One region of the Pseudoxanthomonas sp. UTMC 1351 genome, then DNA from elsewhere that is predicted to be linked to it. Evidence: predicted binding sites of a transcription regulator. Region 1 holds the regulator's gene; the other holds the start of a gene.
The links. The regulator FliA, encoded in region 1, starts transcription of late flagellar genes. The targets are predictions, from matches to a motif close to TAAAGTTTNNCNNNCNNNGGCCGATAA.
Positions count from the first base shown of each region.

Region 1 (4,414 bases):
GCGCGATGTGGCGCTGGTCACCACCGACACCATCCGTGTTGGCGGCCGTGAACAGTTGCACAGCTACGGCCGGCAACTGGGCATCGCCGTGCACGAGGCGGATAGCGATGTCAGCCTGGCGCAAACGCTGGAACGCCTGCGCGACTACAAACTGGTTTTGATCGACACCGCCGGCCTGGGCCAGCGCGACAAGAACCTGGTCGGCCAGCTCAACTGGCTGCGATCGGCCGGCAAGGTGCATACCTTGCTGGTGCTGCCGGCCAATTCCCATTTTGGCGATCTGGACGAAGTGGTCCGCCGCTTCAGTGGCGCCAATCCCCAAGGCGTGGTGCTGACCAAGCTGGATGAAACCGGCCGTCTGGGCAGCGCGCTGTCCGTCGTGGTCGACCACCAATTGCCGATGACCTGGGTCACCGACGGCCAACGCGTGCCGCAGGACCTGCATCGCGCCAACAGCGCGCACCTGGTGTTGCGACTGGATCAACTCAAAAGAGAAGCGGAGCAAGTCGTGACCGAGGCCAGCCATGTCGCCTGACCATCTGCTGCAAACCAATCCACGCGGCACGCCGCCTGTCGCTGGCGCGTTCCATCCGGTCCGGGTGATTGCCGTCACCGGCGGCAAGGGCGGCGTAGGCAAGACCAACGTATCGGTGAACCTGGCGGTGTCGCTGGCCGAACTCGGCAAGCGCACCCTGCTGATGGATGCCGACCTCGGCCTTGCCAACGTCGACGTACTGCTGGGGTTGTCGCCCAAATTCACCCTGGCCGATCTGGTCGCCGGCCGCTGCACGCTGGAAGACGTGGTAGTCGAAGGACCGGACGGACTGATGATCGTCCCGGCGTCGTCGGGATTCCGGCACATGGCGGAACTGCAACCGGCCGAACACGTCGGTTTGGTCAATGTCTTTTCTGAATTGCAGCGCGCACTGGATGTGATGGTGGTGGACACTGCCGCCGGCATCACCGACAGCGTGCTGACCTTTTGCCAGGCCGCGCAGGACACCGTGGTGGTCGTGTGCGACGAACCGGCTTCCATCACCGACGCGTACGCGTTGATCAAGGTGCTGTCGCGCGAACGCGGCGTGGACCGCGTGCACGTCATCGCCAACATGGTGCGTGACCCCAACGAAGGCCGGAAGCTGTACGAAAAACTGGCGCGCGTCTGCGAACGCTTCCTCGGTGACGTCGCCCTGCACTATCTGGGCGCGGTACCCCAGGACGATTGGCTGCGCCGCGCCGTGCAGCGCCAGCAGGCGGTGGTCAAAGCCTACCCGGGCAGCCCCTCCGCACGCGCCATCAATGAAATCGCCCGCATGACCGCCCGCTGGCAACCGCCGGCCGGCGCTCGCGGCAACGTGGAATTTTTTGTCGAGCGCATGATCAGCCGGGGCATCGCCGCATGAACACCGCCACCGCCCAATACAAAGCCGTGCAACGCAGCGCCGCCACCGATGTGGTGACGACCCACGCGGATCTGGTCCGCCGCATCGCGCACCACCTGGCGGCGCGGCTACCCGCCAGCGTCGAAGTGGACGACTTGATTCAGGCCGGCATGATCGGCCTGATCGAAGCCTCGCGCAGCTACGACGCCGAACAAGGCGCCTCGTTCGAAACCTACGCGTCGATCCGCATCCGCGGTTCCATGATCGACGAGATCCGCCGCGGCGATTGGGTACCGCGCTCGGTACACCGCCGCGCCCGCCAGGCCGCCGCGACCGTCCGCGAAATCGAACAGCGCACCGGCCGCGCCGCCATAGCCACGGAAGTGGCCGCAGCCATGGAAATCCCGCTGCCCGAATACCTGCGCCTGCTGGAAGACGCCTCACGCGGCCAGGTCCTCAGCCTGGAGTCGCACGTGGACGACCACGGCGAACCCAACACCAGCAAGACCGGCGGCCCCTCGCCCCAGCATCTGCTGGAACGCAGCGAGTTCCGTGAATCGCTGGTCAAGGCCATCGGCCAACTCCCCGAGCGCGAGCAACTGGTGCTGTCGATGTACTACGAACAGGAATTGAACCTGAAGGAAATCGGCGCCGTACTGGGCGTCAGCGAATCCCGCGTCTGCCAGATCCACGGCCAGGCCATGGTCCGCCTGCGCGGCCGGCTGCATGTGTTTGAGAGTGCGGATGCGGGGTTGGAGGATGAGTGAGTTGGAGCGGGAAACAGGGAACAGGGAACAGGGAATGACCTGTTCACGCTAGCCGAAAGTTCTTGGACCTTCGGATGGAAGGAATCTTTCATTCCCGGTTCCCCGTTCCCCGTTTCCGCTCTCCTAAATTTTTCGAACCATCGGCCGATAAACCGTCAAGACCTGCCTCACCCTCGCTTCACCGGAGCAATTCGTGACCGCTAACAAGAACATGCGCATCCTGATCGTGGACGATTTTTCGACGATGCGCCGCATCATCAAGAATCTGCTCAACGATCTGGGCTACACCAACACTGCCGAAGCCGAAGACGGCAACAGCGCCCTGGCGGTGCTGGCGCAGGCCCCATTCGATTTCGTGGTGACCGACTGGAACATGCCGGGCATGACCGGCATCGAGTTGTTGCGCGCGATCCGCGCCGATGACCGCTTCAAGGCGTTGCCGGTACTGATGGTCACCGCCGAAGCCAAGCGCGAGCAGATCATCGAAGCCGCGCAGGCGGGCGTCAACGGCTACATCATCAAGCCATTCACCGCGCAAACGCTGGAAGAAAAGCTCGGCAAGATCTTCGAACGGCTGGGAGCGGCAGCCTGATGAACGCACCTGCGGAAGTCACTGCCGCGCGCAGTGTGTTGGTGGAAAAACTCCAGCATGCGCTGGATGCGCTTGAACAAGGCGACGAAGCCGGCTGGCGGCGTGAACTGGATGCCATCGCCGCGTGGCGCACACAGCCGATGATGCAGGGATTGGGCCGGCTGGCCCGCGAACTGGCGCAGACGCTGGGCGAACTGCCGCCGGCCCACGGCAGCGAATTGGACGATGCCTGTGCGCGCCTGGATCACGTGGTAGCCATGACCGAACAGGCCAGCCACAAGACGCTGGACCTGGCCGAGCAATGCCGCGCAGTGGCCGATCAATTGAAAGCCACGCCGCTGAGCGCCGACCAGACGCAACTGGTCGACCAGATACGCAACGGCCTGTCGGAAATGGCGCTGGCCCAAAGCTACCAGGACCTCACTGGCCAGATCATCCGCCGCGTCGCCGGCATCGTTCGCCGTGTCCACGAAGGCTTCCATGCGCTTGGCCTGCCGCCACCGGAAAAACCCAAGGGTTCAGATCTGGCCGGCCCGGCCGTTGCTGGTCTGGACCGCAACGCGTTTTCACAGGGCGACGCGGATGATTTGTTGTCGGGATTGGGGCTTTAAGGGCGGGGATAGGGAATTGAGAATGGGGAATGGTGAAGAGCGGCTGATCGAACGTTCCCATCAATCTCGACGTCATCCCAGCGAACGCTGGGATCTATTTTGATCTTGCCGTTGCCTTGCTAACAGTCCTGAGACAAAGAGCAGAGCAACAGCAAAATGGGTCCCAGCGTTCGCTGGGATGACGAGCAACAACAATAACGCCGCACTGCATTCAACCAAGCCACTCTTCACCACCGGAATCTCCACCCTCTCCCTCATGTCCGCTGTCAGCCCCGAAATCGCCGCCGACTTCCTGATCGAAGCTCAGGAAATCCTCGATCGCCTGGGGGAACAGCTGGTCACGCTGGAGCACGATCCGCGCGACAGCCAGCAACTCAACGCGGTGTTCCGCGGATTCCACACCCTGAAAGGCGGCGCCGGGTTCCTGGCGATCCATGCCATGGTCAATCTGTGCCACGCGGCCGAAGAGGCACTTGGCACCGTGCGCGCGGGCAAGGCAACGCTGGAACCGCATCACTTCGACGCCGCGCAGCAATCGCTGGATTATCTGCAGCGCATGTTGGACGCCGTGGCAGCGGGCGAAGAACCGCCGCACGCGCCTGCTTCGCTGATCGAGCAATTCGACGTGCACGTGGCGCCTGCGGCAAAAGCCGCCGCAATCACGCCCGCACCTGCCGCTGGTGCAAGCGATCTGATCGACGACGATGAATTCGAAGCGCTGCTGGACCAGCTGCAGGGCAACAGCGGCAAGCCCGCGGCACCGATCGCGGCGACGCGCTCCCCCTCCGGCGATCTGATCGACGACGACGAATTCGAAGCGCTGTTGGACCAACTGCATGGCGGCGCCGCACCCGGTGCGCAGACAGCGGTCACACCGCCCCCGCCCAGGCCAGCGGCACCGGCTACGCCGAGTACCGCGGCCAAGCCGGCCGCCCGCCCCACTGCCGAAGCCGAACAAACCATCCGCGTCGACACCAAGCGCCTCGATGCCATCGTCAATATGGTCGGCGAACTGGTGCTGTCGCGGAACCGTCTGAAAACCCTGCGCGCGCGTCTGCGCGA
Region 1 covers NZ_JAVGJT010000030.1:11,085-15,498, reverse strand. Annotated here, with positions in the region: gene flhF (flagellar biosynthesis protein FlhF) at 1-535, shown strand, start outside; partial or broken gene AB6O04_RS17215 (MinD/ParA family protein) at 591-1,403, shown strand; gene AB6O04_RS17210 (RNA polymerase sigma factor FliA) at 1,400-2,149, shown strand; gene AB6O04_RS17205 (chemotaxis response regulator CheY) at 2,361-2,741, shown strand; gene AB6O04_RS17200 (protein phosphatase CheZ) at 2,741-3,352, shown strand; gene AB6O04_RS17195 (chemotaxis protein CheA) at 3,609-4,414, shown strand, end outside.

Region 2 (4,414 bases), on a different contig from region 1:
GTTGCTCCAGCACGCTGCGGATCTGCGAACGCGCCACGCGCGAGTCGTCCACCACCAATACCTGCAGTTGAGGGGCGTCGCTGGGCAGTGCCATCTCCGGTGCCAGCGGAGCATCCATGCGCGCCTGCGAGATATCCGCCAGCACGCTTTCGACGTCGATCACCTGGATCAATTCGCCCTGGAAACGCGTTACCGCGGTGAGATAACTGCTCTCGGCACCGAGTTCCGGCGGCGGATGGATATCTTCCACGGCGATGTTGACGATGCGTTCCACGCCGCTGACCAGGAATCCCTGCACGGAGCGGTTGAATTCGGTCACCACCAGATAATTGGGTGCGTGTGCCGGGTCGGGATCGCGTTCCGGGTGGCGGATGCTCAGGCCCAGGTCCAGCACAGGAATGGAGCGTCCGCGCACGTCGGCTACGCCGGTGAATTCGGTGGGCAAGCCGGGCAGTTGGAACAAGGGCGGGCGCCGCAGGACTTCCTGCACCTTGAAGACGTTGACGCCAAAAAGCTGACGCCCGCCCAGGCGGAACAGGAGCAGGGCGAGCCGGTTGTGGCCGGCCAGACGGGTCCGCTGGTCGATGCGGTTGAGCAGGTCTTCAGTCATGGACGGGATATCGGCTGGGAAGGATTCCACTTGAGGGGCGATGGAGGTAGAAGAAATCCCGGTTGAGAAATTCCTGTAGGAGCGGCGTCCCGCCGCGAGCTCTTTCTGTCAGATCGCGATAAAAGCAAGAGCTCGCGGCGGGACGCCGCTCCTACAACAGCAAAAGCCGCGACGTAAGGAAAGTCCCCGAAGACCGTACAAATCCCCACGGCAGCGTTTTGCGGAAACACGGCGACGGCGGGGCCGGATCCGCCCGTTGGTACACCGCTTGCATCCACTTCCGCCAATGAACCGACCGAGACCGCCCATGCTGCGTTTTGCGATTGCCCTGGTCGGGCTGTTGATGGCGTTCGCCGTTGAGGCGACGGATTTCCAGTCGGTGGATTCGATCAAGGCTGCCGCCTTGGGTGCATTGGCGCCGGGGACCGAAGCGGAAGCGACCTTGGACACCGCATTGCGGTTGCCGCGCTGCCAGGAGGCGCTTAGCGCTCGCGTCAACGGTTCCAATTCGGTGGAAGTCAGTTGTCCGCAGGCCGCCGGTTGGCGGTTGTTCGTGCCGGTTCGCATCCGTCGCAGCCAGACGGTGCTGGTGTTGAGTCGGGGAATCGGCGCAGGTCAGCCAATCACCGCGGATGCTTTCGTCGCCGAAACCCGCGACGCCAGCCGCATCGTGGGCGCGGCCATTGCCGATCCCGCGCAGGCGGTGGGGCAGGTGGCACGACGTACACTTTCGGCGGGCACGGTGCTGAGCTCCAGTGATTTGGTTGCGCCGCGCCTGATTCGCCGCGGCGACAACGTGGCGCTGGTTTCCCGCCGTGGTGGGTTGGAAGTCCGCATGGCCGGCAAGGCCCTGGGCGATGCTGGCGAGAACGAACGGGTGATGGTGGAAAACCTCTCTTCCCGCCGCGTGATCCAAGGCACGGTCGGGCCGGGCGGCGACATCTGGGTGAGTCGATGAACAGGTTCGGCTGCATGAACAACATTGTTCTAAAGTTCCTTTCCCGGCGGCCGATACAGAGGGCGAGAGACCAGGGAGCGGTTGCCAGAGACCAGGGCCAGAGACCAGAGACAAGCGAAAGCGAAGGCAAGATCGCTCTCGCTTTTCCCTAGCCTCTGGCCCCCGACCTCTGGTCTCCGCCCCACTAAAGCTTCCACCCCCGCCGCCGATAACCTCAATGAATCCCGTTACAGGCAATAGGTAGAACTCCTTATGAGCCAGAAAATCGAAGGCACACCTCCGGCCGCTCTCCGTAGCACCGGACCCGTGGGAGGCCGCGTGGCGACTTCCGGTGCCGACCGTTCGCGGCCGGTGGAAGCCAGTGAAGGCGGCGACAGCCTGCGCCTGACCGGTGAAGCGGCCAGCCTGCAAGCCATGCAACGCGAGCTGTCCTCGGCTTCGGCTGTCGATAACGCCCGCGTACAGTCCATCCGTGAAGCGCTGCAAGCCGGCACCTACAAAGTCGATGCGCAGGCGATTGCCGACCGCATGCTAGACCTGGAAAGCCAGCTGGGCGCATGAGCGCGGTCCTGGACCAGTCGCTGGAGCGCCTGGCCGCCGCGCTCAGCGAAGAGCGGCGCGCCATCCTGGAACACGATGTGGAAGCGCTCATCCGCTCCACCCAGGAAAAGCTCGAGTCTTTACGCTCGATCGAGAAACTTGTACCCCCCGCCGCGCCCGCCGATTTCGAATCGCGCCTGGCCGCGCTGGCGGAAGCCAATCACGCCAACGGCGCACTGCTGGCCCGCCGCCGCCGCGAGGTCAACTGGGCGCTGCGCCATCTGGGCCGTAGCGAAAGCGCCGGGGCCTACGATGCCCATGGCCAGACCAATACCGTGAAGGCTACGCGGTCGCTTGCGGTCGTCTGAAAGCAAGAGCAAATCCCCCTCGATCCCCCTTTATTAAAGGGGGAGGCCAAGCAACAGCCTTTCGGCTCCCGGCTCCCGGCTCCCGGCTCCCGGCTCCCGGCTCCCGGCTCCCGGCTCCCGATTCCCGATTCCCGGCCCAGCGTCAAAAACGCGACGCCGTCGCTTGCCGCGCCTGGGGCGGTTACGGATACTGCCGTCTCGGCAAGCAGCGTTGATCCACAGGCACAATCGTGAGCGTCCCCCTTTCCCATCCCGCGGCCAGCGACCGTCTCGCGGACAGTCCCTCGTTCGAGGACATGCGGGCACTTAGTGAGCTGATGGACGATGGTGTGCTGCTGTGCCAGGGCATGAGGCGTCCGCTGCACGCCAATTCCGCCGCCCGCGCACTGGTGCCCGATGCCGACGAACCGCTGCAGGCGTTGGTGGATCTGATTCCCGCGCAGGCCCGTCTGGTCGCCCGGCAGACCGGCAGTTGGAACGGCGATCTGGCATTCGATGATGGCCGCATCCTGCAGGTGCGCGTCTATCTGCATCAGAACCCTGCTGGCGGTTACTGCCTGGTGCTGTTCCATGACGTCAGCGAAGCGCACGCACGCCAACAAGAGCTCCAACGGCGTCATGCGCAGTTGCGCCAGACCCTGGTGCGACTGGCCGGTACCCAGGAACAACTGCTGCAGTCGGAGAAAATGGCATCCATTGGCCAACTGGCCGCCGGCGTGGCGCACGAAATCAACAATCCCATCGGTTATGTGCATTCGAATCTGGGTTCGCTGCAGGAATACCTGCACAGCCTGTTTTCGTTGATCGAGATGTACGAACGCGCGTTGCGCGCACCTGATCCCAAGGCGCTGCTGCCCGAGATCGACGACATGCGCGCGCGCTACGACATCGACTTCATTAGCGGCGATCTGCCGCAGCTGATGGCCGAATCGCGTGAAGGCATTGAGCGGGTGACGCAGATCGTCCGCAATCTCAAGGATTTCTCCTATTCCGGGCGCGAGGATTCGTGGAAATCGACCGACCTGCATGCCGGTCTGGATTCCACCATCAACATCATCTGGAACGAACTGAAGTACAAGGTCACCCTGGAAAAGCGCTACGGCAAGCTGCCGCTGGTGCAATGCCTTCCGTCCGAGCTCAACCAGGTGTTCATGAACATCCTGCTCAATGCCGGCCACGCCATCAAGGAACGCGGCAAGATCACGCTGACCACGGGCGCGGCGGCGGACGAAGTCTGGCTGGAAATCGAGGACACCGGCGGCGGTATTCCGGAAGACATCCAACAGCGCATCTTCGATCCATTCTTCACCACCAAACCGGTGGGCAGTGGCACTGGGTTGGGCCTGTCGATTTCCTACGGTATCGTCAAGAAGCACAACGGCCGCATCGAAGTGCGCAGCACGCCGGGCGAAGGCTCCTGCTTCCGTATTACCTTGCCGATCCGGCAGCCGGGGCGTAGCGACATTTGAGGCCTCGTGGCCTTGTCTCCATGTAGAGCGACGGCTTGACCCGCCATTCGGCGGTTAAAGGCCAACAGCCGAATGGCGGGTCAATCCGCGATGAAGCTTTACCGGTAGAGCCTCGTCGCGACTTACGTCGCTCCCACGCGTCGGGGTTCCCGGTCGTTCACCGCTAGAGCTCCTAGCGTGATTCAAAGTGTCGCGCGCAGGGGCCAATACTTAGCGATGCTTCCTTGTGGGAGCGACGTAAGTCGCGACCGTAAGCGTCGACTGCACGGAAAGCGTCGCAACTCACATCGCTCCCACACGTTAGGGCATCCGGCCATTCACTGCTCGAAATAACCCAGCTTCTTCGCCCGCGGCAGCTGCTTAAGTTCCCACTCCGCACGCGCGGCGGCGCTGTGATCGGGATATGCCTTGCTGGCCAACAAACGTAACGGCGGGTTGGCGCGGGTGTATTTGGCGCCGGTGCCATTGG
Region 2 covers NZ_JAVGJT010000035.1:1,363-5,776, forward strand. Annotated here, with positions in the region: gene AB6O04_RS18775 (chemotaxis protein) at 1-610, opposite strand, end outside; gene flgA (flagellar basal body P-ring formation chaperone FlgA) at 954-1,568, shown strand; gene flgM (flagellar biosynthesis anti-sigma factor FlgM) at 1,821-2,129, shown strand; gene AB6O04_RS18790 (flagellar protein FlgN) at 2,126-2,476, shown strand; gene AB6O04_RS18795 (ATP-binding protein) at 2,773-3,945, shown strand; gene AB6O04_RS18800 (GIY-YIG nuclease family protein) at 4,263-4,414, opposite strand, start outside.
Region 2: flgM (flagellar biosynthesis anti-sigma factor FlgM) is a predicted target of FliA. The motif match lies at 1,754-1,780, and genes of this name have one in related genera.